One region of the Streptomyces aquilus genome, then DNA from elsewhere that is predicted to be linked to it. Evidence: riboswitches for the same ligand, from Rfam matches in the RefSeq annotation. Region 1 holds a riboswitch; each other region holds the start of a gene.
The links. Region 1 has a riboswitch for cobalamin ahead of EJC51_RS32165 (ribonucleoside-diphosphate reductase subunit alpha). Riboswitches for the same ligand answer to the same signal wherever they lie in the genome.
Positions count from the first base shown of each region.

Region 2: linked by a shared signal. The riboswitch ahead of EJC51_RS37100 (uroporphyrinogen decarboxylase/cobalamine-independent methonine synthase family protein) and the one ahead of EJC51_RS32165 (ribonucleoside-diphosphate reductase subunit alpha) in region 1 are both predicted to bind cobalamin.
Region 3: linked by a shared signal. The riboswitch ahead of metE (5-methyltetrahydropteroyltriglutamate--homocysteine S-methyltransferase) and the one ahead of EJC51_RS32165 (ribonucleoside-diphosphate reductase subunit alpha) in region 1 are both predicted to bind cobalamin.

Region 1 is NZ_CP034463.1:6,945,805-6,948,988, forward strand. It holds gene EJC51_RS32165 (ribonucleoside-diphosphate reductase subunit alpha) at 1-2,039, opposite strand, end outside; cobalamin riboswitch at 2,165-2,294, opposite strand; gene EJC51_RS32170 (GNAT family N-acetyltransferase) at 2,347-2,850, opposite strand; gene mctP (monocarboxylate uptake permease MctP) at 2,982-3,184, opposite strand, start outside.
Region 2 is NZ_CP034463.1:8,090,450-8,093,633, forward strand. It holds gene EJC51_RS37095 (NACHT domain-containing protein) at 1-849, opposite strand, end outside; partial or broken gene EJC51_RS37100 (uroporphyrinogen decarboxylase/cobalamine-independent methonine synthase family protein) at 1,103-1,534, opposite strand; cobalamin riboswitch at 1,702-1,926, opposite strand; gene EJC51_RS37105 (hypothetical protein) at 2,272-3,184, opposite strand, start outside.
Region 3 is NZ_CP034463.1:9,852,042-9,855,225, reverse strand. It holds gene EJC51_RS45015 (M36 family metallopeptidase) at 1-939, opposite strand, end outside; cobalamin riboswitch at 1,543-1,775, shown strand; gene metE (5-methyltetrahydropteroyltriglutamate--homocysteine S-methyltransferase) at 1,943-3,184, shown strand, end outside.

The DNA.
Region 1 (3,184 bases):
GGCACCCAGGTGAAGCCCTGCACCGAGCCGTTGGACTCGCGCAGCGCCTCCCGGGTCTGCGCGTCCCACACGCCGAGCTTCTTCAGCTCGGCCACCAGGTAGGAGTTGACCTGGAGGAACTCGCCGGACAGGGTCTCGCGCTTGAAGAGGTTGGAGACCTGCGGCTCGATGCACTCGTAGACGCCCGCGATCGAGGCGATGGTGGCGGTGGGCGCGATGGCCAGCAGCAGGCTGTTGCGCATGCCGACCGCGGCGACCCGGGCCCGCAACGCCTCCCAGCGCTCCGGCCAGGTGAGCTCGACGTCGTAGTGGTCGGGGTGCAGCACGCCCTGCGCGGTACGGGTCTTCTCCCACGCCGGGAGCGGGCCGTTGCGCTCGGCGAGGTCGGCGGAGGCCTCGTACGCGGCGAGCATGATGCGCTCGGCGATGCGCGTGGACAGCTCACGGGCCTGCGGCGAGTCGAACGGCAGCCGCAGCTTGAAGAAGACGTCCTGGAGGCCCATCGCGCCCAGGCCCACCGGACGCCACTTGGCGTTGGAACGGCCCGCCTGCTCGGTCGGGTAGAAGTTGATGTCCACCACGCGGTCGAGGAAGGTGACGGCGGTGCGGACGGTGGCGTCCAGCCGCTCCCAGTCGATGTCCCCGTCGACCACGAACGCGCCCAGGTTCACCGACCCCAGGTTGCAGACGGCCGTCTCGCCGTCGTCCGTGACCTCCAGGATCTCCGTGCAGAGGTTGGAGGAGTGGACGACATGGCCGGGCAGCGCCGTCTGGTTGGCGGTGCGGTTGGCGGCGTCCTTGAAGGTCATCCAGCCGTTGCCGGTCTGCGCGAGGGTGCGCATCATGCGGCCGTACAGGTCACGCGCCGGGATCGTCTTCTTGGCGAGACCGGCCGCCTCCGCCTTGCGGTACGCGGCGTCGAACTCCTCGCCCCACAGGTCGACCAGCTCGGGCACGTCCGCCGGGGAGAACAGCGACCACTCGGCGTCGGCGTTCACGCGGCGCATGAACTCGTCCGGGATCCAGTGCGCGAGGTTCAGGTTGTGCGTACGCCGGGCGTCCTCACCGGTGTTGTCGCGCAGCTCCAGGAACTCCTCGATGTCGGAGTGCCAGGTCTCCAGGTAGACGGCCGCGGCTCCCTTGCGCCGGCCGCCCTGGTTCACGGCGGCCACCGAGGCGTCCAGCGTCTTCAGGAACGGCACGATGCCGTTGGAGTGCCCGTTGGTGCCCCGGATCAGCGAACCGCGGCTGCGGATACGGGAGTACGACAGGCCGATGCCGCCGGCGTGCTTGGAGAGCCGGGCGACCTGGTGGTAGCGGTCGTAGATGGAGTCCAGCTCGTCCAGCGGGGAGTCGAGGAGGTAGCAGGACGACATCTGGGGGTGCCGGGTGCCGGAGTTGAACAGCGTGGGGGAGGACGGCAGGTAGTCGAGGCGGCTCATGAGCCCGTAGAGCGCGGCGACTTCGTCCAGGGCACGGGTCGTGTCGTCCTCGGCGAGGCCGGCGGCGACGCGCAGCATGAAGTGCTGGGGCGTCTCGATGACCTGGCGGGTGATCGGGTGCCGGAGGAGGTAGCGGCTGTGGAGCGTACGCAGGCCGAAGTAGCCGAAGCGGTCGTCGGCGGCCGGGTCGATCAGGGCGTCGAGCCGTGCGGCGTGCACCCGTACGAACTCCGCGGTGCGGTCGGCGATCAGGCCCTCGCGGTGGCCGACCTCGACCGACTCGGTGAAGGACGTGACGCCCTGGGAGGCGGCCTCGGCGGCGATGCTGATGGTCAGCAGCCGGGCGGCCAGCCGGGAGTAGGCGGGGTCCTCGGAGATGAGTCCGGCGGCGGCCTCCGTCGCCAGCTCGCGCAGCTCCACGCCGCCATCGGAGTCCGCCCGGCCCGAGCGGCCGCGCAGCGCGGCGGCGGCGACCCGTCCGGGGTCGGCGTCGGGCAGGTCGGCGGTCAGCTCGGTCAGGGTCCGCAACAGGGCGGTACCGGGACCGTCGTTCTCCGCCTGGACCGCTGAAGCCGGATCTGCTGGCGCGATGGTCACGTGGGGGCTCTCCCTCGCTCGGCACGGGGGCCTGGCGGAGAGCAGGGGGCAGCACGAGCGCACGCGGCGTCGCGTCCACCGGCCCACTCCGCGAGGCCCGGACGTCATGGCACCCGGGCCACGGCGGCCTGGGCACGCTGTCGGCAGGTCCTCGGACTGACTCCCGTACACGCACAAGGCATGCACAAGTACACCGTTGCGGGACAGTTCCGGATTCGCACCGGATTCCCCTGCGACGACAGCGAGCATGAGCATACATCTTGTGCCGGGTTCGAGTGGCACCCCTAGATGTTGTGTCGCGGTGACTTCAGAGCGTCAACTCATAGGTGAGAAGCGTGAACTCCACGCCCGGAATCGGCTGCCAGTCGCGGTGCGGGGCGCGGACGAAGCCGAGGCGCTCGTAGATGCGGTGGGCGGCGCGCATGACGGGCTGGGTCGACAGGACCATGCCGATGTCACCGGCAGCCCTGGCGCGGTCGACACAGGCCTGTACGAGGGCTTGTCCGGCGCCTCTTCCGCGGGCCTCCGGGGCCACGGCCAGCATGCGGATCTCCGATTCGCCGGGGCGGGAGAGCTCGGCCATGGCGCCGCCGGTCGAGGCGACGTAGGTGACGGTGCCCAGGAGGTGGCCGTCCTGGGCGGCGACGAGCACCTCGGCCGCGGCTGCCCGTTTGGCGACGTCTCTCAGTTCGCCGAGGTACCAGTCGCTCTCGCCGAAGGCGAGGAGGCCGTCCTGGATGTAGGCCTGGGCGGTGATCTCGCCGAGTTCGTCGTATTCGGTAGGTTCTGCCGGCCGGATCAGTATGTCCATGCACGTGAGTTTGCACGAAAAGCGGGCCGCCGAGGGTCTTGCTCTCGGTGGCCCGCTGCGGGTCGTACGTGGTTGCTCGCGCCCACGCGGCGGAGCCGCACATCGAAACAGCCCCGCGCCCCTAGGGGCCTCTAGTGAGCGGCGCCAGCAGTTGCCGGGGGAAGCTCCACCTGGACGCCCGGGTCGCCCGCGTCCGCCGTGTAGTCCTCCGGGCTCGTCTCGTCGATGCCCTCGGGGGCCTTGAAGGCCTTCAGGACGAAGGTCAGGACCACCGTCACCACCACGTTCAGGACGAACGCCGTCAGGCCGATGTAGCCGATCTCGCCGATGCCGG
Region 2 (3,184 bases), 1.1 Mb from region 1:
GCTGACCGTGTCGAGGTTGTCCAGGACAACCCGGCACTCACGTAGTGGATCGCCGCCCATGGCGTCCTGAAGCGCGGCGGTCAGTGTCGCCGGGATGTCCCGTGCTTCCAGCCATACCGGAATCTCCACGTCGGCATCCCGCCAGGCAGCGGTCAGCCCATCGCTCCACCACTGCTCGGCCTTCTCGCTCTTGCCGGCGCCCATGGGCGCGACGAGCACCCGCAATGCCCCCTGAGGCACCTCGACTTCAGGGGTAGCCTGCCGGGCCTTCCAGGCCAGCGCAGCCTCGACGCGGTCGGCCGGAGTGCTGCGCAGGCGGATCTTGCTGCGGGCTATGCAGCTCCTGGACGCTAGCACCAGAGCTTCGGCACGTGAGCGCGAGCGGACCGAGAAGGGCAGCACGGCGGTCAGCCGGTCCATGAGATCGCCCAAACCGAACGAAGCCTTGGCGACTTCTGCCGCCTCGGTGTCGGAGAGGGACAGATGCCGCGCCTTGGAGTGCGCCTCGACCTGAACTTGCTTCCACTCGCGCAGAACCTCCGCCGGATAGTGCTCAGGCGTGATGTCGATCTCGGAAGCGTGGCGCTCGCACAGAAGGATCAAGTTGTCGAAGCCCTGGTTGGCCTCCTTGCTCATGGCCGGGGCCCAGCGAGGCCCGCCTTCGCTACGAGCGTGGATGTGTGCCACCCGGCTGTTGAGCACGCGCTCGCCGGTCGAGGCGCTCTCCCGGTACAGCGGCTCGCGGCAATCCGGAATTCCGCACGCCAACGCCGTTGCGTACAGCTCCTTGATGGTCGCTCTGGTCGGCTCGGGGTGACGAACGGGTGGAGGGGGCGCGTCAGGGCTCACGCATCCAGTTTGACGAGTTGATCGGTGCCACCGCCGTTGAACACCCTCGACTTGTTCTGCATTTGTTAAGTAACTGCATGTTAATTGGAATAAGAAGCTCGATGCCTCAACTCCTTTGCCAGTAAGGGACGTTGGGCCCCCGCCATGAACGAGGAAAGGACGTGACACCCCTGTACGCGCGCCGCCTCGCGCTGTTCGCCGCGCTGCCGGTCAGTCCGAGCGCGAGGGCCTCCTTCAACTCCGCGACCTGCTAGGCCGGGTCGGCCGTGAACACGGTGTCGGGTCCCAACTCCGGCACCAGGTAGTGGTAGTTGGTGTCGAACCACTTCGTCATCTCCAGCGGCGCCACGTCATGCGTGCCACGTGCCATGGCGAAGTAGCCGTCCAAGGCGTTCGCTTCGACGGCGGCGCGATGGCGGGCGGGGATCGCGCCGACCGGGACGGTGGTGTCCAGGACATGGTCGTAGTACGGGAAGTCACCGGTCGGCACTTCGTGAATGCCGACGGCGGCCAGCTCCCGCCAGTTGGTGCGGCACAGTTCGGCGGCGACGGCCTGTAGAGCCTCGGCGGTGACTCGGCCCTTTCAGTAGCCCTCGATCGCCTTCTTCAGTTCCCGGTCAGGGCCTTGGCGGGGGTAGCCGTACACGGTGGCCCGTGCTGCCGTGGCTGCGGTTTTGGTGGTCACGGAGATCTCCTTCGCGAGATGAATCCCTGAGATCCCTGGTGACGGGACGAGAGCGCGAAGGGGTGACGGACCGGGCGGGAACCGATCCGCGCGGCATGGCGCGGTCGTCCGCCTGGTATGTACGCCGACCCGCCCACGAGGTCACCGGGATATCCGTGTACGAGCCGGTCGTACACGGGCAGTTGGCAGGTCTTCGGACTCGCGGGCACGCCCTCCTTGGTCGGAGGACACCTATTGGCCGTCGCTTCCCAGGCCCTGTACGTCGGACCCAGTGCGTATGACGGCGGTCGCTCCCACTCACCGCTGCGGGGCAGTCCCGGATTCCCACCGGGTTCCCTCTTACGGCGCATCCCGCCTGGTGGACGGGGTGAACCAGCTGCACAGGCCAGCCTACGGCAGTCCTTCGGTACTGCGGATGCCATCGAGATCTCGGATGGTGAGGTGGAACACGCAGACCGGGATGCCTGGCGTGCGTCGAGGACGGGAAATGCCGCGCCTTGAAAGCCTCGTAGGGCGATCCCCCGAGGGACGCAGGAGTGCGTTGCCCGGTCTGGATTTGGTGGGTCTGTCAGATCACCCGTGGCCGTCGTGGGGTGATCCGGCCGACATCACTGAACTCCGGAGGTCGGCCGACGAGCCTCGGTCTCAGACGTCGGCTGGATCGGGCGCGTCGTCCCACCAGTTCGGCTCTTCCTCCTGCACCTGATCCGGGATCTCGACGGGATGGGTGCAGCGCTTCATGGCCGGCGCCCCGGTCTCGGGGTGAACGGTTTCCTTGAGGCCATGGTGGTCAGCGGGGCCTCATGCCAGCGGGGGACCTCGTACCCAGGAATAGCGTGGTGGAGTTCGACAGCCTTGTCGATCTTCCCGTTGAGAGTGGTCACCGAGGCAGAGGCTGCCTCCGGCGGCCCCATCGGTGCGTTGCGCTCTTTCCACGCCGCGGCGGAGTCTGCGGCGCGCCAGGCGAAACAAATCATCTGCCCAGGGGTGTACCCGTGCCCGAACCCTCGGCGAATGACGTCCGTGAGTTCTTCCCGCCGGGTCTCCGGCACTTCGGGGTAGTCGTACTTTTTGGTGAGCAGGCCGTTGAGGTATGAGGCGACATTGGTCACCTCCATCTCGTCCGCCAACGCCGTGAAGGCTTCGCGAGCCGCGGCCCCCTGAGGGCCAGGCCGGGTCTTGAAGCTGTTCGTGATCTCCTTCACGCGTTCCTGAACGGCTGATCGGTCGCCGATGAGTCGCCATACGACCTCGTCGGCGGCGAACGTGATGTCGTCCCTGTTCTTGGAGAGGCCGAAAGCTTGCGGTGGGGTTTCCCGGGAGATGGCGATGAGGTGTGAATAGTAGAGCGCCAGCAGAAGTTCTCTGTCCCTTGCGGTGTCGCCGGTCCAGCCCATCGCGCCGACACCCGTGATGCTCGGGAGCGGCCTGCCAGGATTTCGGGTGGCATAGCTGGCCAACGCCACGTAGAGGGCCATGGCTTGAGGGGTGTCATCCTGGAGGCGGCTGCTGGACGCAGTCTTCGCCTCCTCGTCCTGGATGGCTGCGGCAACCAGGCACTCGAATTCTTCGGCCTCCTGTTTCTCACGCTCCTGCTCGGCACGCTTTTGCTCAGCGGCGAGCCGCTGCCGCTCCGCCTTCTCGCGCTGC
Region 3 (3,184 bases), 2.9 Mb from region 1:
GCCCGGGTAGCGGTCCCAGACCAGCACCTTGCCGCTGGACGCGGGCGCGGCCGCGGCGTCGTACAGAGGCTGCCCGGCAGCGGACGTCCCGGCCGGGGAGGCGGTCAGGTCGGAGGACAGGTTCTGCCGGTACAGGACGCGCCCGCTTACGGCGTCGACGACGTGCAGCCACATGCCGTGGCCGTCCGGTGAGGTGACCGTCTGCCAGGCGCGGCGGGCGGTGTGGCCGGACACCGGATAGACGACCTGCTTGGCGGTGTCGGTGGGCGTGCTTCCGTCGGCCCCGGCACCCGTGATGTCGCGGACGGCGGTGTCCCGGGCCTGCGTTGGCGTGACCCGGGCCCGGGCCAGCGTCGACGGCAACCTTGGCACCGGGGCGCCGAGCACGCTGATCAGACGTCCGTCGCGGGAGACGTTCGCCTTGACGCCGTTGCCGAAGACCGGCACGCCGTCGACCGACTGAAGGAACGACAGGTGGCGTGTGCCGGCGACATCGGTGTACTGCTTGCGCAGCGTCAGGTCGTTGACCTGGACGTCGGCCAGGCCGAAGACGTCTGGATGGGCTTGCAGATAGTCCCGGACGATGTCGCGGGGGCTGTCGTCACTGGGTGGCGTGAGGTACCCGTCCAGCTTGGCCACCTGGCGTGCGGTGCCGGTGGCCGGGTCCAGCTCCAGCACGCCCTGGGTGCCGAGCTGGTCGCGCAACTTCCGTACACCAGGGCGCTGTTCGGCCTTGGCGAGCCGGGCGTCGCGGCGGATGAGGGCCTGCTGGGAGGGGATGGGCGGCGTCTGGGCCGCCGGGATGCCGGTGTCGGCAGAAGGTGTCGGGTCGTCCGAGGCCGCGTGCGCGGTACCGGGGAGGATGGCGGCGGTCAGCGCAAGGCCGGCCGTCGCCGTGAATATGGTGGTGCGCGTTCTGCGCAGGGAGGCTCTCGCCATGTCACGCCTCGTGGGGGGGGAGGAGTCCAACGGCTGTACCGGACAGCCGAGTTGATCACTCCAGACCCTTTCATCACACCTACCCCCCGAGAAAGCCTCACAGTTCAAATTTTACGGACGGTGCACAGGTCGCAGTGGTGGTGCTCCAGTTGGCGGGCCCACGTGTGAGTGTCCAGACCGTCCTGGGGTCCCATCCGGGAGAGTTCGGCGCCCTCGTGACCCAGGACCACGATCAACGGACGGACTCCGCGGCTGACACGAGGAGACTTCCAAACGGCGATGAGTCTGCGCTGCTTGGGGACCTCGATCCGGCGGACACCGAAGAGAACGTGACACACGTCCCGCCCGAGAAGCGCGATGTGCCCACGCAGCCGCGATGACTTCGGACGCCACAGGATCCAGATCGCCCCGACACCGGCAGTGGCGTCGACATCGGCTGACACCACGGTCAGCAGGCGCCGGGGCATCCACCACGGTTGCGGCTCAGTTCCCGCCAGCGCCCGCTTCACCACGCCCCGCAGACAGCCGGGCGCCGGCAAGGACTCGGTGCCCAGGGCTTCCCGATATCGAGCGTCCCGCTCTCTTCTCGCACGATGACCCCGTAAGGTGGCTGGCGCAGCTGGTTCGCCCCGTCCGCCAGGCGGGATGCGTCGCAAGAGGGAACCCGGTGGGAATCCGGGACTGCCCCGCAGCGGTGAGCGGGAACGACCGCCGTCAACACGCACTGGGCCCGAGGAGGGTTTGGGAAGCGACGGCCAGTAGGTGTCTCCTACGACTACGACTTCGTACGAGATGTGCCCGCGAGTCCGAAGACCTGCCAACTGCCCGTGTGCGAGCCACTCGTGCGCGGACATCCCGGTGACCTCGAGGGCGGGTCGGCGACCAGATCAGGCGGAGGACCGCGCTGTGCCGCGCGAGTTCCCACCCGTCCGGTTCCGTCACCCCTTCGCGCTCTCGTCCCGGTCCCGGGATCTCAGGGATTCATCTCGTGAAGGAGATCTCCGTGACCACCAAGCCCGCAGCCGCGACAGCACGGGCCACCGTGTACGGCTACCCCCGCCAGGGCCAGAGCCGCGCACTGAAGAAAGCGATCGAGGGCTACTGGAAGGGTCGCATCACCGCCGACGCCCTCCACGCCACCGCCGCCGACCTGCGCCGTACGAACTGGCAGCAGCTCACCGACGCCGGCATCAACGAAGTGCCCACCGGCGACTTCTCCTACTACGACCACGTCCTGGACACCACCGTCATGGTCGGCGCGATCCCGGCCCGCCACCGGGAAGCCGCCGAAGCCGACGCTCTGGACGGCTACTTCGCCATGGCCCGCGGCACCCAGGACGTGGCGCCGCTGGAGATGACCAAGTGGTTCGACACCAACTACCACTACCTGGTACCCGAGTTGGGTCCTGACACCGTCTTCACGGCCGACTCCAAAAAGCAGGTCGCCGAGCTGACGGAGGCCCTCGCCCTGGGCCTGACCGCCCGGCCCGTCCTGGTCGGCCCCCTCACCTACCTGCTGCTGGCCAAGCCGGCACCCGGCGTGGCCGCCGACTTCGAGCCGCTCACCCTTCTCGACCGGCTGCTGCCGGTGTACGCCGAAGTCCTCGCCGACGTGCGCGCGGCCGGCGCGGAGTGGGTGCAGCTGGACGAGCCCGCCCTCGTCCAGGACCGCACCCCGGCCGAACTGACCGCCGCCACCCGCGCCTACCACGACCTCGGCGCCCTCACCGACCGGCCCAAGCTACTGATCGCCTCCTACTTCGACCGGCTCGGCGACGCCCTCCCGGCCTTGGCCAAGGCCCCCGTCGACGGGCTCGCCCTGGACTTCACCGACGCCGCCGCGGCCAACCTCGATGCCCTCGCGGCGGTGGGCGGACTGCCCGGCAAGCGCCTGGTCGCCGGGATCGTCAACGGCCGCAACATCTGGATCAACGACCTGGCCAAGTCCCTGGCCACTCTCGGCACCCTGCTCGGGCTGGCCGACCGGGTCGACGTGGCCGCCTCGTGCTCCCTGCTCCACGTCCCTCTCGACACGGCGGCCGAGCGGGACATCGAGCCTCAGATCCTGCGCTGGCTGGCCTTCGCCCGCCAGAAGACGGCCGAGGTCGTCACGCTCGCGAAGGGCCTCGCCCACGGCACCGACGCGATCACGGGCGAGCTGGCCGCCAACCGCGCCGACCTCGCCGCACGGGCGAACTCCCCCATCACCCACGACCCTGCCGTCCGAGCCCGTGCCGCCGCCGTC